Regions from separate parts of the Maridesulfovibrio ferrireducens genome, predicted to be linked through region 4. Evidence: predicted binding sites of a transcription regulator. Region 4 holds the regulator's gene; each other region holds the start of a gene.
What was found. The regulator sigma-54, encoded in region 4, starts transcription at its own class of promoters, with help from an activator protein. The targets are predictions, from matches to a motif close to CTGGCACGGNNNNTGCTT.
Positions count from the first base shown of each region.

Region 1 (7,337 bases), on a different contig from region 4:
CAGAAAACCCATTCCTGAATACTGCGCCAGTCCGGCAAGGCGCGAATCCGCACATTCAACAGCCAGCTTGCCGCGAACAGGAGATAAAACCAGCCTGAAATCCCAGGCGATAAGACTGTATCGTCCCAACCGTCCATCAACCTCGGCACTCTCAAGAAGTATTCCCGGTGCATCTCCAACCAGCCCCAGATAAAGGCTGATCGGTGTTTGCACGTCAGCTGGCAACCATTTGCCATACTGAGTCAATTCAATTTTCATATCTCCTGCTCCCTTTTAATTTTTATGATTAAGCACTCACTCAATTCACTATACATAAAAAAAGCCGCATCCTCTGGGAGAATGCGGCTTTGCTTTTTCAGATATTATTCTCCCTAGGTATGGTTGTCACGCCACCACCAAGAAGCACGTTCGGAAAGAAGATCCATATCTCCGGACGCAGCAAGACTGAGGAAAGAACGGAAAAGGCGGATAGCTTCTAGACTATACTGGTTTGCGTCAGAAATTGTTACAAAAAGATCACTATCCTGTGTCACCATCTTTTGCGCGGACTCAAGTCTGCGTTTAAATGACGGAGTCACATACTTTTCAATATTGGGAAGTTCTCTTGCACACGCTAAGAAAGCTATGGTTGAACTGAAATTAAGACTTTGAATCATTGCCATTGCCCGGTCATGCTCTTCTTCAGTTGATGCAAATGCGCCGAATCCGAGCCGTTCATAAAAATCCTTAACGGATTCAAGTGCGCCCGAATCTTCTTCACGTCCGGCAACAAGAGCTACCGTCGGGTCAAAATCCACTGGAATAGTCGATCCGAATAAAGGATGAGTCCCGACAACAGGGCCGTCATAAGCTCTGACCATCTGTTGTAGCGGACGCCCTTTAACCGAGCCTACATCTGACAAAATAGATCCCTTTTTCATATGAGGAACAACTTTAGTAAGCACCTCATCCATAACTGTTACCGGAATGCACAAAAGTACAAAATCAGTCCCGGGAAGAAGGCGTGCCATCTCTTTCTCGTCAAGGGGCTGGTCAAACCGATGGACGAGAATCCCCGCCCGCTCGGCTTTAAGGGCAAGAAATCCACCCATCTGCCCTCTTGAACCGATTACGGCTATGCTGTGAATTCTGCTAAAATCAGATTCCATGTTAGCAACCATTACCCTTTTTAATTTTATCCCATTCTTTCCAGAAATCAGGAAAAGATTTTGCGACACATTGCGGTTCTTCGGCTACAGCTTCAATTCCGGCTAAGCTGAAAATAGCGGTGCTCATTGCCAGCCTGTGATCGTCATATGTAGAAAAAACAATCTTCTCACCTTTTTTAAGCGGAGCAGGAATAATCTTAATGAAATCATCCCCTACCTCGGCTTTGCCGCCTGCCCTCATGACTTCAGTAGCACTGGCATCCAAACGATCACATTCTTTAATCCGCAAATGAGCGACATTAGTAATAGTAGTAGGGCTGTCTGCGAAAGCGGCAGCAACAGCTACTGTCGGCACCAAATCGGGGCAAAGCCCCATATCCACTTCAATACCGTGTAACTTTGAAGGATAAACAGTTACCCCGGAGGAATCACTTTCTATCTTCGCGCCCATGGCTTTCAATATATCAACAATGGCCCGGTCGCCTTGCAAAGAATCAATAGCAAGTCCTTCAACCCGAACGGGCTTAGTCCCCACAGCTCCGGCGGCTAAAAAATATGATCCATTACTCCAGTCACCCTCAACGCTGTAACTGTCTCTCTGATAATCAGAAGGATTCACGCGGAATCTTATTTCACCGGGAACAACTTTGGAAACTGTTCTCCAATCTGTCTTTTCCCACTGTCCGTCTTTAAGTTTTTCAACCGAAAATGAAATTTTAAAATCTTCCATAACCTTCAGAGTCAAAGCAACATAAGGCCATGAAACGGCTTTTTTGCCGACAACTTTAATCACAGTCGTCTCGTGTGCATACGGTGCGGCCAGCAGTAAACCGGAAAGATACTGACTGCTTTCCTCAAGGGATATTTCAATCTCTCCCCCGATAAAGCCGTTAGACTCAAGAGTTACCGGCGGGTATCCTTGTTTGTCTGCAAAAGTAACTTTTACGCCCTGAGATTCAAGAGCATTAGTCAATTCGCCGATAGGACGGTCATGCATACGGGGCGTTCCCTGAACACGAAAAACACCTTTCCCGGCTCCGGCAATTGCTGTGAGAAGTCTGCAAGTTGTACCGGAATCTCTCATTTCAAGAACAGCCGGTTCTTTTGCGCCGCCTCTAGGCCCGCCCTGCATACCGATAGCAACAGTTGAGTTCTGCTCAACGCTGAACTCCGCGCCCATTGTCGAAAGACAATCCATGGTCCGGTTAATATCGTTGCTGTCCAAAGGATCAAGCACTACGGTAGATCCGTCTGAAAAAGCACCTGCGATAAGCGCTCTGTGAGACATCGATTTAGATGAAGGTGCTTTAATTTTTATAAAATTATCGGAAGTCATCCGTTTATCCCCTTTTTTAAAAGAAGTTATGAGAACTAAAACTTACTTCCGTGCTGTGAACCACCGGGGTAACTTCCCAGAATTTTGAAAGTAAGACAGCGATCCTTAAGTTCATCAATAATGCTTTCATATGCTTCAGTGCCGAGATCACCTTGAAGGTCCACAAAAAACATATACTTCCATTTTTCCCCTAGAAAAGGGCGGGATTCAAGCTTGGTCATGTTAATGTCTTTACCGGAAAGAACACTTAACACGCTGACCAATGCACCCGGACGGTCGGGAGTAGTAAAGAGAATAGTAGTCTTATCCCTTTTTCCTTCCTGCCCCGGTTTAGGCCCTATTATCAAAAATCTGGTCCAATTATCCGGTAAATCTTCTATAGCTTCCGCCACAACATTAAGGCCGAAAATATTCGCCAGCTTGATATTACCAAGAGCTGCGCACGGTTCATCACTTTCAGCAACAATCTCCGCAGCTTTAGCTGTGGAATCCACAGGCTGGAGCAATGCTCCGGGCAGATTGACTCGCAACCACCCGGCGCACTGTTCCAATGCCTTGGAGTGTGAATAGACAGTTTTGATCTGATCCAGTCCCGCGCCCTTGCTTATGAGGCCGTGACTGATGCGGCTATACACTTCATCCTGAATGAAGACAGGATAGCGCATGAACAAATCAACGTTCTGCCCCACTGTACCCTTGAGTGAATTTTCAAGGGGAATGATGCCTAAGTCGGCTTCACCTTTGGATACAGCGACAAAAATATCTTCAAAATTATTTTTCGGCACCAGATCAGCCTGACGCCCCATATGTTCCAATCCCGCAAAATATGAAAAAGTTCCTTCAGGTCCGAGATAAACGACTCTTTCAGGGCGCTGCAATCTGCGCGAAGAAGAAATAATCTCGCGATAAATACCTTCTAGATGCTCACTTGGAAGCGGCCCGGAATTACGCTCTGTTAAACCTCTAAGAACTTCCTGCTCCCTGAAAGGTTTAAATATTTGATCAGCCGACCCTGCTTTGAGCTTGCCGACAGAAAGGGACGCTGCCGCGCGTTTGTTGAGAAGTTCAAGTATATCGCCATCAAGTGTGTCGATTTCTTCCCTGAGATGATCTAATTTATTATTGCTGGATTCTGACATTCTATTATTCCTCGACAATCTCTTCAGTGATACGCATTCCGAAATGGCGACCCGCATCATCAAGACGGCACAAAATTTCATCGCCCGGCTTGATTGTCACGACACTTACAGGCTCACCTTCGGCGCTTACAACTCTAATTGTTTCCGCATTTTGCAGAAATATTTTACCGACAATCGGCCCCTGCGGAGTTGAAACCTCGGCAGTTATGAGCAGCATGGGTCTAACTTCAATCTTACACCGTCCGACCGTTGCAATGGAAGTTTTTCCGCTGGCATCAACGATAAGAACTTCAGTTCCGGCAGCAAGTTCTTCCAGATAAGTTGTCCGGTCTCCGGGCATCTGCGCATAAGCATGAACAGCTCCTGCATTCACTCTGAAAGGACGGGCCGCAACGTAAGGGTTGGACTCAGTTTCACCGTGAACCAGAAAAGTAAACGCGCTTGAATTACCGACCAGCATTCCCTGCCCTTTTTTAAGCATGGAGATTGTATCTACACAAACACGATGCCCGAGTCCTGCGGATTCAATTTTGGTAATTTTAGCTTTCTGTAATTCCATGTGGCCCTGACTGAGTTTAAGTTCTGCAACAATTGCCTTAAGATCGTGTGCCGCTTCCGGCAGAACAACGATTGTATCTGCACCGCGCTCAAGAACTCCGGCGGCAAGTCTTGCGCGATCCAGAGATTCAGCTTCGAGAGCTAATATCTTAACCTGTGCAAGAATATTTTCAACCGGAATAATCTCCCAGCCCTTTGCAAGACAAACTTCGCGTCCTTCCGCAGCAAGACCTATAGCGATTTCTTCGTCGCTTTTCTCATTAATTGCGACAAGCGGCATATCTTCGGGTGTAATGACAGTAACTCTGCCGAGTTCAGTTATCGCCTTTACATGTTCCGGCTCAGCAAGGACGGCATCTACACCGGACTCAAGAGCTAAGGTCAGAAGATTCTTATCAAAAGGAATTGCTTTAAAAATTATCTTTTTCATCATGGTTTCCAATTATGTTATTCGCCGAGGTATTCGAGAGCATCTTCAACTGTTACGTCTTCGTGAACGACTTTACTGAGAGCCTCTACCAGTTTGACACGATTTTTATGCTGGAAAACATTTCGTCCGACAGAAAGACCGGAACCGCCTGCGCTGATTGAATCAGAAACCATCTGCAGGAAAGCTCTTGTGGTATCAAGCTTAGGTCCACCGGCTATAACTACGGGGATACAACAGCCATCAACAACCCGGCCGAAAGATTCAGGATCTCCAGTGTAAGCTACTTTTACGATATCGGCACCAAGTTCTTCTCCGACACGAGCGCAATGTGCGACCATATCCGCATCAAACTCATTTTTAACTTTAGGACCGCGAGCGTAAACCATGGCAAGAACAGGAAGTCCCCATCCAGTTGCGCGGGAAGTAACTTCACCGAGATCATGAAGCATCTGAATTTCAGTTTCATCACCGAGATTAACGTGAACACTGACTGCGTCTGCTCCGAGGCGTAAAGCGTCTTCAACGGAAGCGACCAGAGTTTTAGCGTTTGGAGTAGGGGAAAGAGATGTACTTGCAGAAAGGTGAACAATAAGACCTACATCGCGACCTTCCATACGGTGCCCGCAGCGAACAAGACCTTTGTGCATAAGCACTCCGTTTGCTCCGCCCTTTACCATATCGCCGACAGCTTCACGCATGTTCCGCAGTCCTTCGATAGGGCCGACACTGATACCGTGATCCATAGGAACAATTATTGTTCGTTCTGTATTGCGGTTGAAAATTCTTTCAAGTCTGATTTTTTTTCCGATATCCATTTTCTTTATCCTGCTGGTTTGCCTCGTAATCGGTCCGCTGCATCTGGCGACCTCAAAATAAAAAAAAAGGGCCGCCGGCGAATTATCGCCTGCGGCCCTTTTGTAGAGGTCGTTTGCTAAGAACTTTCTATTTTCTCACGAGCAAACCTCCACACGACCACAAGCGGGTGTGCACCAAAAATAGAAGTAATAAAAATAAGATTGGCTAGCGCCTATGGAGTTGAAAGTTTGCATAGGAAACAGGTAATCACTCTCACCAAAAAGAGTCAACAACTTTCTTTATTTTTTTCTTATCATATATAATACTCTTTTTTTGTTAATTACACTCATTTTTAAAATCATATTTATTTATCAAATTACTTTTTTGTTAATTTAGCTACTTAAAAAACACTTAAAAAAGCATATTAGTACAATTTTGTAATAGACTACTTTGGGCGCAAATGAATAAATTCAACAATATCAACACATTACCCCTTTGGCACGGTAGATGCTTAGGAAAAGACATCCTTAAAGCCATTTACACCCCGAAGGAGGGCTTCATGTTTTTCAAATTTTCATCAATAGGCCGGAAAGTTTCGACCATTGCAACAGTACTTACTCTTGCTGCTCCGTCTGCAGCTTTTGCTGGAGAAGAATTTCTTACCCAGACCCACGCGAACATTTTATGGACACTTCTTGCTGCCATTCTGGTTATGTTTATGCAGGCAGGATTTGCATGTGTAGAGGCTGGATTCACCCGCGCAAAGAGTGCCGGTAATATCCTTATGAAGAACTTTCTAGATTTTGCGGCAGGTTCTATAATCTTTTTCCTTTTCGGATTCGGACTCATGTTCGGCCTTGATGCTGGCGGATTTATCGGAACTTCAGGATTCGGACTGGCAGGAGTCGGTCTTACCACCCCTGACGGACAGTGGACGCTGACTTTCTGGTTCTTCCAGTCTGTATTTGCTGCAACAGCGGCAACAATTGTTTCCGGCGGAATCGCCGAGCGCACAAAGTTCAGCAGCTACATTCTGGTAACTATGATTGTAACCGGACTCATCTATCCCGTTTCAGGACACTGGGCATGGGGCAGCCTCTGGCTCGGAGACGCTGGCTCAGGCTGGCTTGAAGGGATCGGATTCATGGACTTCGCAGGATCAACAGTTGTTCACTCTGTAGGCGGCTGGATCGCTCTGGCAGGAGCTATCATAGTCGGACCGCGTATCGGAAAGTATACTGCTGACGGCAAAGCCAAAGCTATCCCCGGTCACAATATTCCCATGGCATCACTTGGTGTATTCATTCTCTGGTTCGGCTGGTTCGGATTCAACCCGGGTTCAACAACAACTGCAGACGGTTCAATCGGACTCATCGCAGTAGTAACAAGCCTTTCCGCTTGTGGCGGAGTGCTCGGAGCAATGTTCACATCTTGGATCAGATACGGAAAACCAGATATATCTATGACTTGTAACGGAGCATTAGCAGGTCTGGTAGGTATTACCGCTGCATGTGCAACAGTATCCCCGGCAGCTTCAATTATCATCGGAATGATTGCAGGAGTTCTCGTAGTACTCTCAATCGAATTTATTGATAAAATTCTTAGAATTGATGACCCGGTAGGTGCTGTTTCCGTTCACGGAGTCTGCGGAGCATGGGGAACACTCGCTTGCGGCCTGTTCACAACTCCAGAACTCAATGACGGAATAGGCGGACTGTTCTACGGTGGAGGATTCGCGCTTGTAACTCCTCAGCTCATCGGTATCGGAGTCTGTTTCGTCTGGGCATTCGGTGCAGGACTCATTGCATTTGCTATCGCCAAGGCCACTGTCGGAATCAGAGTAACCAAAGAAGAAGAAATGAAAGGCCTCGATATATCCGAACACGGCATGGAATCCTACAACGGCTTCCAGATCTTCTCCAACGAATAGC
Region 1 is NZ_FNGA01000004.1:112,427-119,763, reverse strand. Features, by position in the region: gene BLT41_RS13090 (anthranilate synthase component I family protein) at 1-258, opposite strand, end outside; gene BLT41_RS13085 (prephenate dehydrogenase) at 372-1,148, opposite strand; gene aroA (3-phosphoshikimate 1-carboxyvinyltransferase) at 1,150-2,484, opposite strand; gene pheA (prephenate dehydratase) at 2,520-3,623, opposite strand; gene BLT41_RS13070 (3-dehydroquinate synthase II family protein) at 3,628-4,611, opposite strand; gene BLT41_RS13065 (2-amino-3,7-dideoxy-D-threo-hept-6-ulosonate synthase) at 4,629-5,426, opposite strand; gene BLT41_RS13060 (ammonium transporter) at 5,966-7,336, shown strand.
Region 1: the regulator sigma-54 is predicted to act here: its motif matches at 5,902-5,919, upstream of BLT41_RS13060 (ammonium transporter).

Region 2 (7,337 bases), on a different contig from region 4:
AACTGAGGGCGATGATAAACCTGAAAAATATCCTCTCATGTTTCATATTTCTTCTGTCATGATCCTCAACAAAATAGACTTGCTTCCATATGTTGATTTTGACCTTGAAAAGGCAAAAAAGCATGCCCGCAAGCTAAACAGTGACATTTCTATCTTCCCTCTTTCCTGCCGCTCACGCGAAGGACTTGAAGGTTGGTACCAATGGCTCAGAGAAGCCAGAGCATCAAAGGCATAAAACCGTAAAAAGGTTTTGTCCGCTGTAAATAAAAGCTGAACGCGCCCCTTGAAGATGACAAATCGATAGGGGCGCATTAATTAGATAAGAACAACCGGAATAGTGCGGAGCGGAAAATGAGATTTCCCAGCAACCTTCCTTGTTCTGCAGTACTCGACTCCCTCGCAGACGGAGTTTTCACTGTGGACAAAGAATGGAACATTACGTTCTTCAATGAAGCCGCCAGCCGAATCACAGGAATCCACTGTGAAGAAGCTGTCGGCTACAAATGTTGGGAAGTATTTCACTCCAGCCTGTGCGACGGGAATTGTGCACTGCGCTCCTGCATGAAGCACAACGGACGAATCAGTAACAAATCTATCTTCTTTATCCACGCTGACGGTAAAAAAGTACCTGTATCCATAAGCGCGGCCCCGCTTGTTGATTCCGCGGGCAAGATTATCGGCGGAGTAGAAAGCTTTCGAGATCTCACTGACATTCAAATTATGCGCCGCGAAGTTCAGGACTCGTGGAGATTTGAAGACATTATCGGTAAAAGCAAACCCCTTGCCAAAGTTTTTTCAATAATGCCGCAGGTAAGTAAAAGCGAAGCTACCGTTTTGCTTTTAGGCGAATCCGGCACAGGAAAAGAACTCTTTGCCAGAGCCATTCATAATCTCAGCGACCGTAAACACGGCCCATTCGTTGCCGTAAACTGCGGAGCTTTACCTGACAATCTGCTCGAATCTGAACTTTTCGGATATAAGGCCGGAGCATTTACTGATGCCCGTAAAGATAAACCAGGAAGGTTTGAACTTGCAGCCGGTGGCACTATTTTTCTTGATGAAATTGGAGATATGCCGCCAAAACTTCAGGTAAAACTACTTAGAGTCCTTCAGGAAAAAACTTTTGAGCCGTTGGGCGCTGTCTCCAGCGTTAATGCTAACGTTAGAATTGTAGCTGCTACAAACCGCAATCTTGCAGAACTTGTAGAAAATGGAACCTTCCGTCAGGATCTATTTTACAGGCTTAACGTTGTAACCCTCAATCTTCCATCTCTTAAACAACGGGCCGAAGATATTCCCCTGTTAATCAACCACTTCATAAACAGGCTTAATGCACTGCAAGGCAAAAACATCGACGGCCTTTCCGAAGACTCTCTGCAAATACTCATGCGGCACCCCTACCCCGGCAATGTTCGTGAGCTTGAGAATATCCTTGAATTTGCCTTTATCCTTTGCCCGTCAGGCTTCATTCAAATTGAGCATCTACCCGAATATTTGCAACCGCAATTAAAAAGCTCTCTTTCTTCCGGTGATCAACCAATGACGCTGGAAGAAGTTAAATGCCTCGCCATCAGTCGCGCCCTTGAAAGAAATAACGGCAAAAAAATGGCCACCTGCAGAGAGCTTGGTATTTCCAAAGATACCCTGCGCAGATCTATCTCCCGCTGTGAAGAGATGGACGCATAACAAGCCCTAATCTTATTTTACAGACGCAAAAAAAGCCTTAAGCACTCTCTCTTCACACCTCTATATCTAACCAAGTATCCAGAATATCAATATTATTTTAAACAGGCACGTCCAGTGCTTTGTCGTTGTCATGAGAGGACACAAAGAACGCAATATTAATTCGGCGACAACACTTTGTTTAGCTTGTTTTGAAAACAGGTTGGCCTCTGTATTTGACAACGCAACGGAACTTAAAATGTTCCAGTTAATCGACAATAAAATTTGCCCCGCAGGTCTCCTATCCCTTCCCTCAAAAGACCCAAAGGACAGGACATCCGCCACTTTGACCTGCGGGGCAACATTTCTCATATGCGGCGCTATTTGCGGCTGCACACGAAACGCCCTGGAGCACGCCGGAATTAAAGTTATTCCATGGGTACGAGGAACAGTCGATGAAATCCTCGAGGCCTACAGGCTGAATCTACTTGAAAACTTTATCATGCCCGGTTGTTCGGGAAGATTAGGAAAAAACGGCAGATGCAGACAAAGACAAGGCAAAGAAATTAATCCCAAACATAGGTTCAAGGAGAAAATAAAATGAAAATTGCAATCAGCTGCCAAGGTCCAAACCTGAGTGATTCAGTTGACCCCCGTTTCGGTCGCGCTAAAGGTTTTGCTATTTTAGACACCGACAATGACGCTTATGAATTTGTAGATAATACTCAGAACTTAAACGCCCCTCAGGGAGCCGGAATCCAGTCAGCGCAGAATGTTGCAGCGACAGGAGCAAAGGTTATTATTACCGGACATGTGGGCCCAAAAGCTTTCACAGCTCTGGAAAAAGGCGCAATTAAAATTTTCTTAACTGGAAACGGTACTGTTGAAGATGCTTTTTCAGACTATAAGAATGGCAAACTGGAAGAAGCTTCAGGCGCAGACAAACCAGGCCACTGGTAGAAAAGACAAAGCATAATAAGACTCGTTACATCCGCACATTGACAACTCGGTAACGGGTCTTATTTTATACTAATATTTATTATCATTCAGACTTAGGCCGCTCTCAATTTTTAAGTGACCTAAGAAAAACATTACCCCTAATATTAAGGGGCAGGAGATTATATATGAGCGATCATGCTTGCGGAAGTTGTTCTTCCTCCGGTTCAGGATGTTCCTCTCAGGATTGCAGTCCTGAAGATATGAAACTTAAAAAGACTCTTTCCAAAATCAAACATAAAATCGTTGTCATTTCAGGCAAAGGCGGAGTCGGCAAAAGTACTGTTGCAACAAATATTGCTGTAGCTCTTTCACTTGCCGGAAAACAAGTCGGTTTACTTGATGTTGACGTTCACGGACCAAGTGTCCCTAGATTGCTTTGCCTTGAAGACCAGAAACCTCATATCGGTCATGAAATCATCGAACCTATTTCATACAGTAAGAATCTTTGGGTCATGTCTCTCGGATTCATGCTTCCAAGTAAAGAAGATCCTGTCATCTGGCGTGGACCTGTAAAAATCGGTTTAATAAAACAGTTTGTTCAGGACGTAGCATGGGGAGATCTTGATTTCCTTATTGTAGACTGCCCTCCCGGAACTGGTGATGAACCTCTTTCCGCACTCCAGACTCTCGGATCTGATGCTCAGGCCATAATCGTTACAACTCCACAAGGCGTTGCAATTGATGATGTCCGCCGCTCAGTTAACTTTTGTAAGCAGGTCGGTAACCCCATCCTCGGACTCGTTGAAAACATGAGTGGTTTTGTCTGCCCGGATTGCGGCAGCATTCATAATATTTTCAACACCGGCGGCGGTGAAGCTCTTGCAAAAGAAACAGGTGTTAAATTCCTCGGAAGAATTCCTCTTGATCCAGAAGTAGGACGCTCCGGAGATGAAGGCTACCCTATTGTTCGAGTTGATCACGAAGGAATCACTGGTAAGGCATTAAACGCAATAATTAAGCCTATACTAAACATTTCTGAAACATTGCAGGAGAATTTAAAAATGCCTTCCGTTAATGATTTAAAAGCTAAAAACGGCATGATCAGAATCGCTATCCCTGTTGCAGGCGGAAAACTCTGCATGCACTTCGGACATTGCGAACAGTTTGCACTGCTGGATGTTGACACTGTGACTAAAGGCGTTGTCGCCACTAACATGGAAACACCTCCAGCTCATGAACCAGGCATTTTGCCTAGATGGATTGCAGATCAGGGCGTTAATCTCGTACTTGCTGGTGGAATGGGCGCAAAAGCTCAGTCCCTGTTCACTGATGCAGGTGTCAGAGTAGTTGTAGGCGCCCCCGCAGAATCTCCTGAAAATGTAGTTGCAAGCTATCTTGCAGGAACTCTTGTCACCGGACAAAACACCTGCGATCACTAAGATACTTTTGTAGTACAAAGTATATCGCTATTCCTACTCCTTAAGTACCGATGGCCCACAGAACTCATCTTCTGCGGGCCATCGGGCTTTTTAGGTTTTACCCTTCCAAACTTTAAGTCTGAATCACTTTATGATAACATTTCAAACTGTTTCAAAATCAACTTAAACCGAAAAGGACATATCACATGAGCAAGGAACTCGTAGTCATCACCGGAGCAAGTTCAGGAATAGGAGAGGCCACAGCCAAAGCCTTCTCACTTGCCGGTCACCCTTTACTTTTACTTGCGCGCAGAGTTGAAAGACTGGAAGCTTTAGAACTGCCAAGCACCATGTGTGAAAAAGTTGATGTAACCGATCTTGATTCTTTTAAATCCGCCGTTAAAAAAGCCGAAGCCAAATACGGTCAGGTAGACTGCCTTGTTAACTGCGCGGGTCTTATGCTCCTCGGCAACATTGACACTCAGTCTCCCGCAGAATGGAAAGCCATGTTTGATGTAAATGTCATGGGAGTTTTGAACGGGGTAAAATCAGTAATTTCTGAAATGAAAGCTCGTAAAGGCGGCACAATTGTGAACATAAGTTCCGTTGCAGGCCGAAAAACATTCCCCGAACATGCAGCATACTGCGGCACCAAATTCGCGGTCCATGCAATGACCGAAAACATTCGCGAAGAAGTCTGCGGTTCAAATGTCAGACTCGTTACCATCGCACCCGGAGTCGTTGAAACAGAACTTCTAAGCCACACAACCTCTGACGAAATCATCAGCGGATACAACGAATTTAAAAAATCAATGGGATCTGTTCTAATTCCGCAGGATATTGCCGGAGCAATTATGTTTGCCTACCAGCAACCTCAAAATGTCTGTGTACGTGAAATAGTTATTGCCCCCACAGGACAACCTCAGTAAACAAACGCTAATCGGCTTTAGCTGCTAACTCATGCTGAAGCCGATTTTACTTTTGCTCTACAGACCTAATTAATACCAATAATTCAAAAAATTCAGTTTGTTAAAACAAGGATACGATTAAATGATCACCGCAATTGAAAGTAGTCCCAGGAAAAAAGGCAACTCACACACTATGTTGCAGGCTGTACTCGCTGGAGCACACGAAGTGGGCACCATTACCAATGAAGTACATTTGCGAGATCTTAAATACGATCCTTGCGTAGGATGTGAGGCTTGTAGAAAAGCAAAAGCTTGTACCATGTTTGATGACGGTATGACGACATTATATCCGCTCATTGAAGAATCTAAAGGGCTGGTTCTTATCTCGCCGGTACATAACTACAACGTAACGGCATGGATGAAAGCCTTTATTGACCGCATGTATTGCTACTATGATTTCACCGACTCACGCCCAAGAGGATGGTCCAGCAGACTTGCCGGACAAGGACGCAAAGCTGTCATCGGAGCTATTGCCGAACAAGCTAATAAAAAAGATATGGGCTTTACCTTGGATGCCATGCGCATGCCGCTGGAAGCGCTTGGTTACGAAGTAATAAGCGAAATTTCAGTATTAAGACTCTTTGATAAAGGAATCATAGTAAATCACGCGAACATCATGGAAGAAGCAAGACTTGCAGGTAAAAATCTTGCGGAAGCTTTGTAAATTCTAGAGCACGACAGCGAACCTACTCCACATAAATAGTATCACTCAAAACAACACGCCCGTTCTTAATGTGTGAAATGAATACATCTTTATCAGGATCGCCATTGTTGTTATAATCGAAAGTGCCAGTCACCCCTGCATATGGCGGCATATCGACAAGACCGTCGTGTATTGTTGCCGGATTTGCAGAATGAACATATTTAACTGCAGCGAAAAGACTCATTGCCGCATCATAGGTTAGAGCTTCAAGCTCTGTGGCTTCAACTCCGTTTTTTTTCTTAAAATCAGCTTCAAACTCTGCATCTCCGGGAATAGGAAGACCGGGAAACCAGTGATCTGTAAAATAGCTATTTTTGAAAGCATCATTTCTCAACAAATCCACAGAGTCCCATGAATCACTGCCCAAGAAAATTCCTTTGAAACCTAGTTTTCTGGCTTGACGCGCCTGTAGCTGTACTTTCTTTGTATTATTGGGAAGAAATAAAATTTTAGGATGAGTTGCAATAATTTTCTTGAGCTGCTCCGCATACTCGCGCGCGCCTTCAGGATAATTTTCAAAAGCAGCGATAATGCCGCCATTCTTTTCATAATTATTTTTGAATAAAGTCGCTAATTCAACACTGTAAGGATTGTCAGCTCCATATAAAACAGCAACCGATTCACGATTTAAAGATTCACTCACAAACGTTGCAATCGCCGCAGCCTGTACTGAATTTGTATATGAAACTCTGAATGAATATTTAAATGCAGTCAGCTTATTTGTACTGGCGACCGGAGTAATAAAAGGAACTTTCTTTTTTTCGCAGACTTCGGCGACAGCCAAAGCAACGGAACTGCTTGCTCCGCCGATAATAACTGAAACTTTATCCTTCTCAATCAAACGGAGTGCCATCCGAGTCGCAATTTCGGGAGATCCGCCGCTATCAACAGGATAGAGAACGACCTTATGCTTAACACCGGAGATATCTACCCCGCCTTCGGCATTAACAATATCAGCAGCATAACGAACAGCCGTTACTATATACGTGCCTCTTCTGAACAACTCACCGCTGGTAACAGCAATGACGCCCACCTTGAACTCAGAAATTTTTTTAGCTTTATCACTGGAACAGCCCCCCAAAAAAGAAACCATCATAATTGTCAGACATAAAAATGCCAGACATATAATCTTGGGGCACGAAATCATCGCTGCTTTTTTAATATTCATGGGCAGAATGACCTCCGGTGAGAATTTTAAAAGAATCTATACAATAGCAAAACATTAAGGGGCGGTTCCAAAAAAAACCACCCCTTAATAACTAAATTCCAGCCATACAATCCCATAATTCTATGCTTACTTCGATGCGGACAATACCGTCTTCGATGTAAACTCGAACATTTTTTTCTGGAATTAAAGCCATATCAATTGCAATTTCTTCCCATTTATACCTAAGTTCAGCAGGATCAACATCCTTAAGGGGATAACTTTCAGCTACTTTCCAACTCATATCAACATCCTCCAAAAAACAGTTTTAACTTCAGTTTGAAGCGTATTCAATGCACCATTTATTCAACATAACTCTTCGGGTTAAGCCCCAGAAGACAGAAAACTTCATAAGTAATTGTGCCCCACCAAGAAGCCAAATCATCGGGAGAAATAGCACCTTCACCTTCTCCGCCAAGCAAATAAGCTGTATCACCGAATTT
Region 2 is NZ_FNGA01000001.1:127,538-134,874, forward strand. Features, by position in the region: gene hypB (hydrogenase nickel incorporation protein HypB) at 1-235, shown strand, start outside; gene BLT41_RS00550 (sigma-54 interaction domain-containing protein) at 352-1,686, shown strand; gene BLT41_RS00555 (NifB/NifX family molybdenum-iron cluster-binding protein) at 1,922-2,266, shown strand; gene BLT41_RS00560 (NifB/NifX family molybdenum-iron cluster-binding protein) at 2,263-2,622, shown strand; gene BLT41_RS00565 (iron-sulfur cluster carrier protein MrpORP) at 2,787-4,040, shown strand; gene BLT41_RS00570 (SDR family oxidoreductase) at 4,226-4,948, shown strand; gene BLT41_RS00575 (flavodoxin family protein) at 5,070-5,651, shown strand; gene BLT41_RS00580 (ABC transporter substrate-binding protein) at 5,674-6,858, opposite strand; gene BLT41_RS00585 (hypothetical protein) at 6,950-7,138, opposite strand; gene alr (alanine racemase) at 7,197-7,337, opposite strand, start outside.
Region 2: the regulator sigma-54 is predicted to act here: its motif matches at 1,789-1,806, upstream of BLT41_RS00555 (NifB/NifX family molybdenum-iron cluster-binding protein).

Region 3 (7,337 bases), on a different contig from region 4:
TTATTGCAAAGGTGATAAAGGTCTGAATCTATTATCTGGTTGCAGTAATCTTCACATAATCCGGTTCGGGCAGTAATTAATAAAAGTAGAATTGCAGCAAGGAAGATTTTGTACATTTATATTCCCCAGAAGTTCGAAGCCTGCCCTGAAAAGGACAAGTAGTTTATAATATAATGAGCAACGATGGTCGGCAGAATTGATTTTGTTTTCCACATGCAGATCATAAGTCCTGAACCTGTAAGGGCTGTGGCAACAACTGCAACAGGTCCGGCGGACCAATGGATCAAACCGAAGGCGATGCCGGAAATTATGAATATTGCGGCGGGTGAAACCCCTTTTTCTTTTAGCACAGTGAATGTCAGTCCACGAAAGATTATTTCCTCTGCAATTGCTACAAGCATGAGGCCAACTGTCATATCAAACGTGTATAGCGTTGAATCCGCGCCTATGGGGATTGTTCCAAGTTTGAAGGATGGCAGTATTTTGTTCCAGAGTGCAAATCCCGGTTCATCAAGGCAAAGTCCCAGAAGTGTAATTCCTATGGTCCATAAAATAAATTTGATTGGTGAAAGGGGTATTAAACCGAGGTCTTTCAGGTTCAGAATTTTCTTTCCGACCATGTAGAAAATGAAACCCAGCGGGATTAATTTAAGCGAATAATCGATGAGAAGCCACGGCAATTCTGCTTGAATAAAAATATTTGAAAAGTCGTTAAGGTAGAACGGGATAGCTGTGATAATTAAAATGAGAGATTTGTTTTTGATATTCACAAAAAATTCTCCTTGCCAACTTTGTTAAGCTGATTATTATCTGTGTTCTTGAGAGCTTGCTTTTTTACGCATTAAAACTGAATTTATATTTTTTAGAAGTAAATTGGAGATATGGCATTGCCGGAAAAATTAAATATTGATCTTAACAGCCCGAAGATACTCTCTGTTGATGAGTTTGAAAAGATTAGATCAAACATCGGTGCGGATCAAAAAATAGTTTTCACCAACGGGTGTTTTGATATTCTTCATGCCGGGCATGTTGACCTGCTTGCACGGGCAAAAGCGCAAGGTGATATCCTTGTTTTGGGGCTGAACAGTGACCAATCTGTACATTCCATTAAAGGTGAAAAAAGGCCCGTTGTTTCTCAGCAGCAAAGGGCTTTTGTTCTAGCCGGGCTTGCCAGCCTTGATTTTGTAATAGTTTTTGACGAAGATACTCCCTATGAATTAATTAAAAAAGTTCAGCCTGATGTTCTTGTTAAAGGCGGCGACTGGACTGTTGATAATATCGTAGGGCGGGATGTCGTTGAGGGACGGGGCGGCGTTGTGCTTAGTCTTCCCTTGCTTCCCGGATATTCTACTACCTCTGTCATCCGCTTTATCAGAGAGAATGAGGTTGAATAGACAGTCTCTTGTTTAAGTCTTTGAGTAATTGTGTTAGGTAGTTATTACGTTTTTTGTTGGTTTAATTTTTCTGAACACTTGACAAGGTTGTCAAAGTTGGGCTATTTAGCTCGCCTCTCTTGGGAAAAAGGGCCAATAGCTCAGTTGGTAGAGCCCCCGGCTCATAACCGGATGGTCCCAGGTTCAAGTCCTGGTTGGCCCACCATCAAAATATCATATGGATGCATCTCAAAAACTATCCAGAATTTTACGACTTTCTTTTTTAGAAAGATGTTGTGCTCCCAGGGGGTAGCCCCGAGGGAGCATCTTCTTTTCTTCGAAATTGATATTTTGTGGTATTTGTAAGCGAGAGACCTTTTCGTCTTAAAAGTGCATTTGTTAGTAACGGCGCGAGAGTGTACGGTGGTTTTTATGAAAACATCGAATGTCATCAGTCTTATTGAAACGCTTGCACCCTCAGGTTTTGCTGCATCGTGGGACAACTGCGGTGTGCAGATTGCCGGACCTGAGAAAGAAATCAGAAAGGTGGCAGTGGCTCTTGATCCTCTGCCGCAGGTTATTTCTGATGCCTTGGAATGGGGCGCAGATTTTATTCTGACGCATCATCCATTGGCTATAGATCAGAAACTTCCTGCTGAGCTTGGCTGGTTTCGCGATGTGATGAAACAGGTGCTTTGCGCAGATGTAACTCTTTGTGCCGCACACACATCACTTGATGTGCAGTTTCGGGGAGTTGTTTCATGGCTTGGGCGTGAACTTGAGCTTTCGGAACTAAAGGTTCTTGATCCTGTTGCAAAAGATGATTCGGGTGAAATTCTCGGGTATGGTTGCATAGGTGATCTTGAATCTGCTCTGCCTTTTGAAGATTTTGTAGAACGGGTAGCTCAGGCTACGGGATGTGAGGTTGTCGCTCTTTGCGGGCCTGCTCCTGAAAAAGTCAGAAAAGTTGCCATGTGCCCGGGTTCAGGGTCATCGTTTATGGATAAGGCTTTCGCACAGGGTGCGGATGTTTTTATTACCGGCGATGTTAAATATCATCCGGCACAGGAAAGTGTCGGAGCCGTTCTCGATGTGGGGCATTTTTCTCTTGAAGAGGAGATGATGCGTCGCTTTTCTGTGGTTTTAGGGCAGAAGTTAGAAAACGGAATTGAAGTAAAATTTTTTAACGGGCACAATCCTTTTGCATATCATTTGCTGGGGAAGGGTGTCTGTAAGTCCTCGGCAGGACTTTTATAGCGCAAGAAAAATTAAGGTTTCGTATAGGCCTTACGAAGCCAGAATGTGTTTTTATTACGGGACAGACCAGCATAGCCGGCTCATAGTTTCCGAACATCGATGCGGTGTAGATTTTTAAGAATCATTCGCAAAAGGGGACCCATAATGTATGAAAAACAGGTAGAACAGCTTGTAGTTTTGCAGAAGGTTGATGATGACATTCTTCTTCTTGAAGCAGAAATCGACCAGGCTCCCAAGGATGTGGCAGCTTTAGAATCTCGTCATGCTTCGCTTGAAAAGCGTAAAGAACAGCTTGAAGAGAAACTTGCCCTTCTTAAAGAGCAGCAGAAAAAGCTCGAATTTGAAATCGAAGAAGACGGCGTAAAAGTTAAGAAGAGCAAAAGTAAGTTGATGCTGGTTGGCACAACTAAAGAATATCATGCAATGATGCGTGAAATGGACAGCCTCGAAAAGCTCAACAGATTGCGCGAAGAAGAAAAGATAACCGTTCTTGAAGAAACAACTCGTCAGAACGAAATGTATGAAGAAAACAATACGAAGATCGAAGCTTTGAATGTTGAGCTTGGCGAGAAACGTGTTGGACTTAAAGCTAAGCTTACAAGTGCTCAGAGCAAGCTTGATAAGCTGAACAGGCAGAGAGGCAAGTGCGGACTGGTTGTACCGGCGCCTATCCTCGGCAGATATGAATTTATCCGTTCACGCCTTGCTCATCCGGTAATTGTTCCCGTTATTGATTCCTTTTGTACCGGGTGTAATATCATGATTCCTCCTCAGGTTTACAATAGCCTGCAAGAAGGAAAACAGATTATCAGCTGCCCTAACTGTCAGCGTTTGACTTACTGGATACCTAGTGAGCCTGAGCCTGAACCAGTTAAGCCTGAAAAGCCTAAAAGAGCTTCAAAGGCGAAAAAAGCTGTTAAAAAATAATAAAGTTTTGATATTTGAATAAAGTACAGGGGAGTTTAGCTCCCCTTTTTTTTGATGGAGTTGGACGGATCATCGCCGCGGTTTTAAAACCGGGGAGGAAAGTCCGGGCTCCGAAGGGCAGGACGCTGGGTAACTCCCAGCGGAAGTGATTCCGGGAAAAGTGCCACAGAAAACAGACCGCCCCGGTGTTTTATACACCGGAGTAAGGGTGAAACGGTGGAGTAAGAGCCCACCAGCGGCCATGGTGACATGGTCGGCTAGGTAAACCCCGTCCGGAGCAAGACCAAATAGGGAAGCGTTTGAGGCCGGCCCGGCTGAAGCTTTCGGGTAGGTTGCTTGAGGCGTATGGTAACATGCGTCCTAGAGGAATGATGATTATCCCGGTTTTTATCGGGAACAAGACCCGGCTTACAGTCCGACTCCATCTTTTTTTTTGACTCTTCCCCTGGCCATATTTTGATTTTATCCTGCGGTCGCGGGAAGAGTGTGGGTTGAAGGGAGTATTTTTATGAGCGCATCCGGTGAAGTCTGGGCTGTTATTTTAGCCGCAGGCAGCGGTACACGCCTTGCTGCATCTGTCGGCGGGGTTAAAAAACAGTTTCTTTTATGGAAGGGCTTTCCGCTCTTTTGGCATTCTGCCATTACTTTTTCAAATACACCTCGTATTTCAGGGATTGTTTTTGTTTTTCCGCCTGATCAGGTTGAAGAAATGAAAACAGTTGTCTCCGAACTTGACGGATCAGATTCACTCGGCTTGCCTTTTAAGGTTGTAGCCGGTGGAGCAAGACGGCAGGATTCCGTTTTTAACGGACTCAGCGTTTTGTCTGCCAGATGTGAACATGTTCTGGTTCATGATTCCGCTCGTCCTTTTGCTTCCGGCCCTCTGGTTTCCAATATTATAGATATGCTTAAAGACGGACTTCCCGCGGTTATTCCGGCTGTTGAAGTAACTGATACGATTAAAGAAGTTGACGGTGATATCGTTAAACAGACTTTGGTCAGATCTAATCTTCGAGCTGTTCAGACTCCGCAAGGTTTCTCGTTGCCTGTTCTTATTGCCGCACATAAGATGGCTGATGAGAATAAGTGGGATGTTACGGATGACGCGTCTATGGTTGAGATGTTTGGGGTTGAAATGCTCGGGGCCGAAATGTCAAAAGTTAAGGTTCATATTTGTGCCGGAGAGGAGACAAACGTGAAGATCACAAATCCCGAAGATTTGGCAAAGCTTGAAGAAAAGGTTCAGCCTGTTCCCTGTGTCGGCTGGGGATATGACGTACACAGGTACGGTCCCGGTAGACCTATGGTCATCGGTGGGGTTCCTATTCCCGGCGGACCTGAAGTTATCGCCCACTCAGACGGGGATGTTCTTTTACACGCTCTTGCGGATGCGATATTAGGCCTTTTCGGTGGCGGAGATATCGGATTTCATTTTCCTGATACGAGTGCTGCCTGTGAAAACATGTCCAGCGGCATAATCGTTACAGAAGTGCTCGCCAAGGCTGATGAGGCCGGAGTAGAAATTGTTCATGTTGATTTGACCGTAATAGCCCAGATACCAAAACTTTCTCCTCACAGGAACCTTATTCAAAAGAATATTGCTTCACTTATGGGGCTTGATAAATCTCAGGTTAATGTCAAAGCTACCACCGAAGAAAAGCTCGGCTTTACCGGCGAAAAGAAAGGAATTAAAGCTGTTGCTGCCGTGACCGGTCTTAAGAGAGTAATTAAAGGCTGAGATTATGAGCGGAAAGAGCACAAAGTCATATTTTAAAGTTTTTATCTTGAGTGTCTCGGTAATCGTTATTGCCGGAGTCGCAGGATATTTTAAACTTCAAGATTATTCCGCGCAAAAAGTAAGAGAAGTCACTGATAAATATTCAAGTATTGTAAATATTGATTTTGAGCGGGCTATGATCAACCCGTTTGACCGCAGTATAAAAGTCTGGAATGTTCAATGCGACTTTGCTCTTGGCGGAACTTGCTCGGTAGAGAGCTTTTCAGTTAAAAAATTTGATGATACTCACCAGTTTCCATATTTTTTCGTGGGAGAAGCCAGAGGTGTAACAGTTCCTGTTGATTTTATGAGCATGGGGACTCTCACTCGTGATTTTCGTAAAATGGGTTACGAGACTCTGTCTTTTGACCTCTCCGCCGACTATATATATGAAGATGAAGCAAAACGGATGTCAGTGCGTAAACTCTGCTTCGACGGTAAGGACATTTGCAGGCTGGATGTAGGCTTTAATCTTGGTGATGTTAAGCTGGACAGCTTCGGGCTAAGCGGTTTAATCGGAGTTAAAGTTTTAGACGGAGGGGTTGTTTTGCATGACAACACCCTGATTACCAGAATGATTGATTCTTCTGCTTCTTCAGCGGAGATCAGTCCTTCAGCATACCGCGATGGGATGCTTGAAGACCTTCAACTCAAAATGCAAAAATCCAGAAGTCTTGGAAATGGCTATGCCGAAGATTTTTATGGAGAAATGATAAAATTTATTGATAATCCCGAGCACTTGGTTGTTCGGGTTGAGCCTGCTAAATCTGTTCCCCTTCTCTATCTTTTTATGGGTAACAGTTTTGAGGAGCTGCTTAGTTTATATGAGGTTACTGCTTCAACCGAGCTGTCAACGCAAACTAACTGATCGGCATGTTTATGAGTTATGATTGAAGTTTTTAATCGGCAATTACATAAATTGAAATTTTAGGATCAGCAAAGAGAATAAGGAGTGGCTATGCGCCTTTATAATACACTTGAACGTAAAAAAGAAGAATTTGTTCCTTCTAACGGTAATAAGGTTAGTTTGTATGCCTGCGGTATTACTGCTTATGATCTTTGCCATATAGGGCATGCCCGCTCCTCTGTTGTTTTCGATGTTTTGGTTCGTTACCTGCGTTACAAAGGGTATGATGTTACATTTGTACGTAATTTTACCGATATTGATGATAAGATTATCAATCGCGCAAATGAATCCGGAGTAACTGCTGCTGAACTTGCTGAAAAATTTATCGGTGAGTTTTATGTGGATATGGATAAGCTTAACATTCTCAGAGCCGATATTGAGCCGAAATGTACCGAACATATCCCTGAAATGTTGACTCTGACTCAAACTCTCATTGATAAAGGGCACGCTTATTCCACTCCTTCCGGTGATGTATATTTCAAAGTCCGTTCTTTTGAAGGATACGGCAAACTTTCCGGTAGAAATATTGAAGATTTGCAATCCGGAGCACGCATTAAACCGGGTGAAGAAAAAAAAGATCCTCTTGATTTTGCTCTCTGGAAGGCTGCAAAACCGGGTGAACCGTCATGGGAAAGCCCTTGGGGACAAGGTCGTCCCGGCTGGCATCTTGAATGTTCAGCCATGAGTGAAAAATATCTGTCACTTCCTTTTGATATTCATGGTGGCGGGCAGGATTTGAGCTTTCCTCATCATGAAAATGAAATTGCTCAGAGTGAAGCTGCGACCGGAAAGCCTATGGCTCGTTTCTGGGTGCATAATGGCTTTGTTCAGATTAATTCAGAAAAAATGTCTAAATCTCTTGGTAACTTTTTTACCATCAGAGATATTATTGCAAAATTTCTCCCTGAGACATTACGTTATTTCTTGCTGACAATGCATTACCGCAGTCCACTTGATTTTTCATTCGAAGCTCTTGAAGAAGCTGAAAAAGGTATTCGCCGCGTCTATTCTGCCATGGAGCAGATGGAAGAAGCTCTTCAAAAGGCTAAATGGTCCAAAGCTGCCTTGCCTGCCGAAGTTCTTGCTGAGCTTGAGG
Region 3 is NZ_FNGA01000001.1:1,034,333-1,041,669, forward strand. Features, by position in the region: gene BLT41_RS04645 (hypothetical protein) at 1-116, opposite strand, end outside; gene BLT41_RS04650 (CPBP family intramembrane glutamic endopeptidase) at 117-770, opposite strand; gene rfaE2 (D-glycero-beta-D-manno-heptose 1-phosphate adenylyltransferase) at 882-1,394, shown strand; tRNA gene BLT41_RS04660 (tRNA-Ile) at 1,524-1,599, shown strand; gene BLT41_RS04665 (Nif3-like dinuclear metal center hexameric protein) at 1,806-2,630, shown strand; gene BLT41_RS04670 (zinc ribbon domain-containing protein) at 2,775-3,557, shown strand; RNA gene rnpB (RNase P RNA component class A) at 3,614-3,984, shown strand; gene ispD (2-C-methyl-D-erythritol 4-phosphate cytidylyltransferase) at 4,066-5,295, shown strand; gene BLT41_RS04685 (hypothetical protein) at 5,300-6,202, shown strand; gene cysS (cysteine--tRNA ligase) at 6,293-7,337, shown strand, end outside.
Region 3: the regulator sigma-54 is predicted to act here: its motif matches at 3,863-3,880, upstream of ispD (2-C-methyl-D-erythritol 4-phosphate cytidylyltransferase).

Region 4 (7,337 bases):
AATTATCTTCTTCTTCGGTTGTGAAGCTGATTACGTCCATACGAGCCGGAGCAACGTCCTTACGCCTGTGGCTTCTCATCTTATCGCGCATGCGTCTGAGCTGAACTTCAAGCTTAGCTAGAACCAAATCAACAGTTGAATACATATCTTCCGATGCTTCATATGCTGAGATATGAATATTATCGGAACTGAAAAGGACTTCAGCAACATGTCTAATCTTATCAACTGATAAAATGACCTGCATTTCAGTATTGTCCGGATTTGTTATAAACTTATCAAGCTTTGCAAATCTGGTGTTAGCATATTCCTTCAGGTGGTCGGAGGGGTCAAAGTTCTTAAAAGTAAATGCAACATTCATATGGATACTCCTTGAGTAAAGGGTGAATATGCTTTTCTACCGAACTGCTAGAATACCTGCTTCCTCTTAGAAGAGGAACGAATTCCCATTGCAGTCCTGTATTTTGCTACAGTCCTTCTGGCGATGTTGACCTCAAGTTCATCCTTGAGCATCTCGGCAATTTTTTCATCACTCAGAGGTTTTTTACTATTTTCTTCGCTGATTAGTTTCTTAATCAGCGCCTTAACCGATTCGGACCCGACCTGCGAACCATCATCAAGTCCGAGAGCACTATTAAAGAAAAATTTAAGTTCATAAATCCCATGCGGCGTCGAAACATACTTACTTGTCGTAATTCGACTTACAGTGGATTCATGCATTTCAATATCTTCAGCCACCTCTTTAAGAATAAGCGGTTTAAGCTTGGATACTCCACTTTGAAAGAACCCTCTCTGAAACCTTACAATTGAGTCCAGAACTTTATAAAGTGTACGTTGTCTCTGATAAAGGCTCTTCATAAGCCACTGTGCAGAGCGCATCTTCTCCTGGAAATATTCTTTATCTTCTCCCTTAGTCGAAGCCAGAGTCTCTACATAAAATGAATTCATCTGTAACTTAGGGAGACCGTCCTCATTAAGGACTATAACAAAATCTCCGTCATATTCATATACATAAGCATCAGGACTGACATAGAAAGAATCCCCACCCGAAAAACTTGCCCCCGGAAGCGGATCAAGAGTCTGCATCAGATCAAGATAGCTCTTGAGGTCTTCCATACTAAGCTTAAACTTTCTCGCAAGAGGCTTATAACGATTCTTCTCAAGATCCTCTAAATGATCCCGAACCAGCGAAACAAGAATCGGATCATCATCAAGGCGTAAAACCTCTAATTGAATAAGCAAACATTCCTGAGGGGTACGTGCTGCAACCCCTACTGGATCGAATCTCTGAATCCGAGAGAGCACTCGTTCAACATCTTCGAATTCAGCATAACAGGTTTCACAAATTTCATCCAACTCAATCCGTAAGAATCCACCATTGCTAAGATTACCTATTATGCACTCACCGATGGCGACTTCCTTATCTGTAAAATTCGAGAGACACATCTGCCATGCTAAATGGCCTTCTAAAGTGGTGGCCTTAGTCATCCTCGCTTCGAAAGACATTCCTTCTTCAAGAGACTCTGACTCTCTTGTCCCGGCCTGCTTGGAAGTACTCGAAAATTCTCCCAGATAATTATCCCAATCAGCTTCGCGGGAAATAGCCGCATCTTCTAAAGTCGCTGTGCCGGATTCCGCGTCAGGGCTGTCTGTACGCTCCAAAGCTTCAGCTTCTTCAAGTATAGGATTTTCAAGTAACTCCTGCTGAACAGTATCAAGCAGTTCTAATCGGGAAAGTTGCAACAACTTAATTGCCTGCTGCAACTGAGGAGTCATCACCAGCTGCTGAGAAAGCTTTAATTGTTGTCTAAGTTCCAGTCCCATATTTTCCTGCCACCCTATGATATGCTTAAGCAGTATCTTTTACATTTTTCTAATCGAATAAAATTAACCTGTAACTATTTTCAAAAAAAATATTTTAATCTTCCTTGAACTTGATTAAAGTATGCCACACTAAGAAAGCTCATGCAAGAATTAGTACAGATTTGCCCGTAATTTCAGGATCTTTTAACCTAAAATTATTCACATGAAAAAAGTGTACCAATGTTCAGCCTTACTGTAAATCGGCAATGGTAAATTTACTGAAAAAGGAGAGTTTGTATAATAAAAATAAGATATGAAAAAGAGGGACTGGTACTGAAAAAAGAAAAAAAGACAGGTAAATAAAAAGATGAAAAAACAACAAATCAGAGACTGAAACTATCTCCAAGATACAACCTGCGTGCCTTAGTATTTTTTACAATACTTTCCGGCGCACCGTTTAGAATTACGCGGCCTTCATATACCAAGTAGGCGCGATCACATATACTTAATGTTTCACGTACATTATGATCAGAAATAAGAATACCGAGTCCCATGTCTTTCAAAGAAGAAATAATATCCTGAATTTCAATAACGGCAATAGGATCAATCCCTGCAAACGGCTCATCAAGCAGAATAAACTTAGGATCATTAATAAGAGCTCTGGCTATTTCCAGCCTGCGACGTTCACCGCCTGAAAGGTAAAGCGCTTTCTGTTCTGCCAGACGTAAAATTCCGAGCTGATCTAAAAGTTCGTTAGCTCTCATGGGAATATCTTTCCCGGAAAGACCGGTATGCTCGATAATTATTTCCAAATTTTTACGAACCGAAAGTTTCTTAAATATAGAACTTTCCTGCGGAAGATAACTGATTCCATGTCTGGCCCTTTCATGCAGAGGCCAACTGGTAATCTGGTTTTTATTAAGATAAACATCGCCGGAAGTAGGTTTAACGACTCCCACAAGCATATAGAAAGTGGTGGTTTTACCTGCTCCGTTAGGACCAAGCAAACCGACAACTTCACCTTCCTTAACATTTAAGCTTATGCCACGGACAACTTCTTTCTGCCCGTAGCTCTTAACCAGCTTGTTAGCGATTATCGAAGACATATAAATCCTATAAAATTAGTTAATAAAAAACTATGGAGCAACATTTTTAGGAGTAAAGAAGATTGCTTCAACAGGCTTATCCCCGCCGACAACTTCAGAACGGTTATCTTTCAGATAGAACTTGATCAAATTACCTTGAACAAGATTCGGACCGTCTTGAAGCTTTGCATTACCTTCCATCAAAATAATCGAATCAACCACAACAAAGGTCAGTTTTTCACATGATCCTTTACGGTTATTCATATTCACCTTGACCCTGCCCTTTGCCACAATTTCTTTAATTTTATCTTGAGTGTCTTTAAGAGAATCGCCACCGGCCTTTAAAAAAGCTGTCAGCGTATCCGATGTCAGTGTAACATCAAGCCTTACGACTTTTACATTGCCGGAAAAAGTGATTCGATTCTTGTTTTCACTGAAAGTCATTTTTTTAGAAGTGATTTTAATAGGCACTTCATCCGGTCCGCCGGGAATTCTTTTCTTAGCAGGTCTATCTTTCTTTACTTCGACCGGAGGCTCAGCATTTAAATACGCCTTATAAACATATCCAACAAGGAGACTGTCACTTTCGGCTGTTGCTCCAGCCTTAAAGACAGGAAACCATTTACCTTCTTCCGGCCCGACAAGTACAGCCTGCCCGACTTCCAGTTTGTCGACGATAAGAGACTTCGCATTAGGCTCGGAGCGGACATTAAGTACAGCCGAAGCAAACATGGTTTCAGTCACAATGGGAGCATTCAAGACTTCGTCCATCGCCTTATCCATAGAAGCAAGAGCTGTTGTACGTTTCTGTAGTTCTACTTTCTTCTTTTTCTTTTCAGCTTCAAGCTCAGCTTTACGGGTATCGATTCCCGCCATTTTTTTCTTTTCCAGATTCTTTGGATAAGCGGCAAGGAAAGGGCCCCAAGCATAACCCCAGACCGGAGTATCTTTTTTAACAAGAGTGTCTATACGATAAAGAGCATACATTCCACCCTTCTCTTTACCCACCTGAGCTCTATGTCCGGGATTCAGCACACCGACAGCCTTAGAGGTCGTTACCGGCTTCTGAATTACACTGATTTTTCGTACCGCATATCTAATTCTGGCATCATCCAGTTTAATATCAACCAAACCCTTTTTAACAAAACCCAAAGCATCTTCTTCTGAGGCAACAGGCTTATCAGCCTTGAAAATTGCGTACCATCCACCTCGTAAAAAACCGACTTTGATTTTATCACCTTCAGCTAATTTACCGGCGACAGCGGATTTTGAAGACCGCTCAATATGATAGTTAAGCTCTTTTCCCACATATCGAACATCGCCCCAATCCACTACAGGACTGTTCTGAGCAGCAGGAATTACTATTTTTTTAGAAATATAGCCTATCGGCAAACCGGATAAATCTGAAGAAGCCGGATAAACTGCAAACCATCCTTTTTCCCCTTTATCAACAAGAAAACTTTCCGCTGGAGATAACACCCAAACAACAGAAGATTTCAAATCCGCTTTTTCTCTAATATTAGCTATGGATTTAGAAATTTTGAGCTCTGTTCTGTCATAAGCATGCGCAACAGAACTTATTGCAAAAAAAGAAAGGATAAAAACCGCACAAATAAGTGCCGAAGCAGTATATGCAGAGGCAGAGGATGCAGTAGGAGAGAAACTGCGGAACAAGAATTTTTTATCAAATATGCTACTCAAATGTATACTCGCTTCTATTGTGGCATTACCACCATGCCAGGTGCTATCAGGGCTTCCAATCCATCTTCAATCATTATCTCTCTGGTTTTCAAATCGACTTTAACCCTTTGAGAACTAATATAAATAGAGGGACTTTGAACTTTGACATTTCCTTCAAGAAAAATAAGATTATCTTTCGGCTTAAAGTCCAGCGAATCCGATTGAAGCCTCATGTCATCATAATGACCTTCAACATGATCCCATAATTTAAGACCCTTACCCTGCTGACTGACTTCACCATAAAGTGCCCGGACAAAAACTTCTTTTCGGTCTCTGCCTAAATAATAAGTAACTTTAGGTTTATCAACCTTAACCATTCCGTTTTCCTGATCATAATCAGCACTTCCGGCGCGAAGAATCCATTCAATATCGCCGCCCGTCCCCTGTATCAATTCAATTTCTTCGGCAGACACATCAGAATCACTGTCGCTTCCAAATGGAGGGCTGTCGACCAAACCGCGCGCCATGTGCGGATAAGGAGCAAACTTACTTCCAAGCAAAGTACCGGTAACAAATCCGGCAAAAAGCACAGTAAGAAGCATTAAAACAAAGCTGCTCCGCTTCATTTATTCGGCCCACTCGAGCCAAATATCTTCAAGGAGTCCCTGACTATCCAGCAGAAATGAAATAGCTTCTCTTACCGCTCCGTGTCCACCGGGCTTTCTTGAAACCCACTTAGAAATTCCGATAACTTCAGGTTGAGCATTACAAACGGCCATAGGCAAGCCGACTTTCAGCATAACAGGAGCATCAATCCAGTCGTCTCCAATGTAGGCGACTTCTTCTGGCTTGAGTCCTTTTTCTTTTATCAGCTTTTCATAAAAAGGAAGTTTTTCACGTTGACCGGGAAAATAATCAGTGATTCCGAGTTCCGTTATGCGACTCTCCACAGCACCATGATTAAGTCCGGTTATAACAGCAAGTTGAAGTCCAGCCTGCTGCGCAAATTTGATCCCGAGCCCATCCTGAACATTAAAACGCTTAGTCACATTTCCCTGATGGTCATAATAAAGACCTCCATCAGTAAGGACTCCGTCAACATCCAGAATAAGAAGCTTAATTTTTGCTGCCAACTTCTCAACACGCATATTTAATACTCCATCCGGCAAGTAAATCTTTAATCAGATCTTCCGTTTGATCGAGCGGCCAGCTGTTTGGACCGTCACAAAGAGCCAAATCAGGGTCTGGATGAACTTCCATGAAAACCCCGGAAGCTCCTCCGGCAACAGCACACCGAGACAGAACAGGAACAAATTCCCGCTGTCCACCGGATTTTCCGCCAAGCCCGCTTGGGAGCTGAACAGAATGCGTGGCATCAAAAATAACAGGACAGCCGAGATCTTTCATAATTGAAAGCGAGCGCATATCAACAACAAGATTATGATAGCCGAAACTTGAACCGCGCTCTGTCAGCCATATACGATTATTTCCTGTGGAACGAATTTTTCCGACCACATGAGCCATATCCTGCGGAGCCACAAACTGCCCTTTTTTGACATTGACAATGCGTCCCGTTTTTCCTGCAGCGACAAGAAGATCTGTCTGTCTGCACAAAAATGCGGGAATCTGCAAAACATCAACGACAGCGGCAACAGGCTCGGCCTGCTCAGGTGAATGGATATCGGTAACAATAGGCAAACCTGTTTCTTCTTTGATGCGGGCAAGCCACTTTACACCTTCGTCAAGTCCCGGCCCTCTAAAAGATTCCACAGAGGTTCTGTTAGCTTTGTCAAAAGAACTTTTAAAAATAACCGTCACATCAAGACGTGAAGCTATTTCTGCCAGAACTTTAGCCGCGGTCATTGCTACTTCAAAACTTTCAAGGGCACAGGGCCCCGCTAATATAAACGGGCCCTGCACACTTTTTGTATATAATTCATCAGGGGTCAAAATAATTCAGCTCCCTAAAATCAACTTATTTATTATCACGAGCCGCTTTGATGAAATCTCTGAACAGAGGATGAGCATTCATAGGAGTAGATTTAAATTCCGGATGGAACTGACAACCTACAAACCATGGATGTTCTGGAATTTCAACAATTTCAACAAGTGTTTCGTCAGGAGAAAGGCCACTAAAAATAAGACCGCCTTCTGCAAAATTAGCTGCGTAACCTTCTTTGTTGAACTCATAACGATGACGGTGACGTTCCTGAATCTCAGGTTTACCATACGCATCCATCGCTTTTGTTCCTTCAACTATCTTACAAGGATAAGCTCCAAGACGCATAGTTCCGCCTTTATCACTGTCCTCACAACGGCATTCGGTCTTCTTGGTACGATAGTCATACCATTCTTTAATAAGATAAATAACCGAATCAGGACCGTCTTTGTCAAATTCTTCAGAATTAGCTTTAGCAAGACCAAGAACATTTCTGGCATATTCAATAACAGCACACTGCATACCTAAACAGATTCCAAAGAAAGGAATTTTGTTTTCACGAGCATACTGAATTGCGGTAATTTTACCTTCAACTCCACGAGAACCAAACCCACCGGGAACCAAAATTCCGTCAAGACCCTTGAGCTTTGCTTTAACATTCTTAGGAGTAATTTCTTCAGAGTTAACATAACGAAGTTTTACAGCAACATCATTTGCAACTCCGCCATGAATCAATGCTTCATGCAAGCTTTTGTATGCCTCTTTAAGATCAACATACTTACCGACAATACCAATAGTTGTCTCACTTTTTGGATTCTTAAGCTTATAGTTAA
Region 4 is NZ_FNGA01000002.1:6,621-13,957, forward strand. Features, by position in the region: gene hpf (ribosome hibernation-promoting factor, HPF/YfiA family) at 1-358, opposite strand, end outside; gene rpoN (RNA polymerase factor sigma-54) at 406-1,821, opposite strand; gene lptB (LPS export ABC transporter ATP-binding protein) at 2,184-2,906, opposite strand; gene BLT41_RS04815 (LptA/OstA family protein) at 2,937-4,586, opposite strand; gene lptC (LPS export ABC transporter periplasmic protein LptC) at 4,601-5,191, opposite strand; gene BLT41_RS04825 (KdsC family phosphatase) at 5,192-5,713, opposite strand; gene kdsA (3-deoxy-8-phosphooctulonate synthase) at 5,703-6,515, opposite strand; gene BLT41_RS04835 (CTP synthase) at 6,541-7,337, opposite strand, start outside.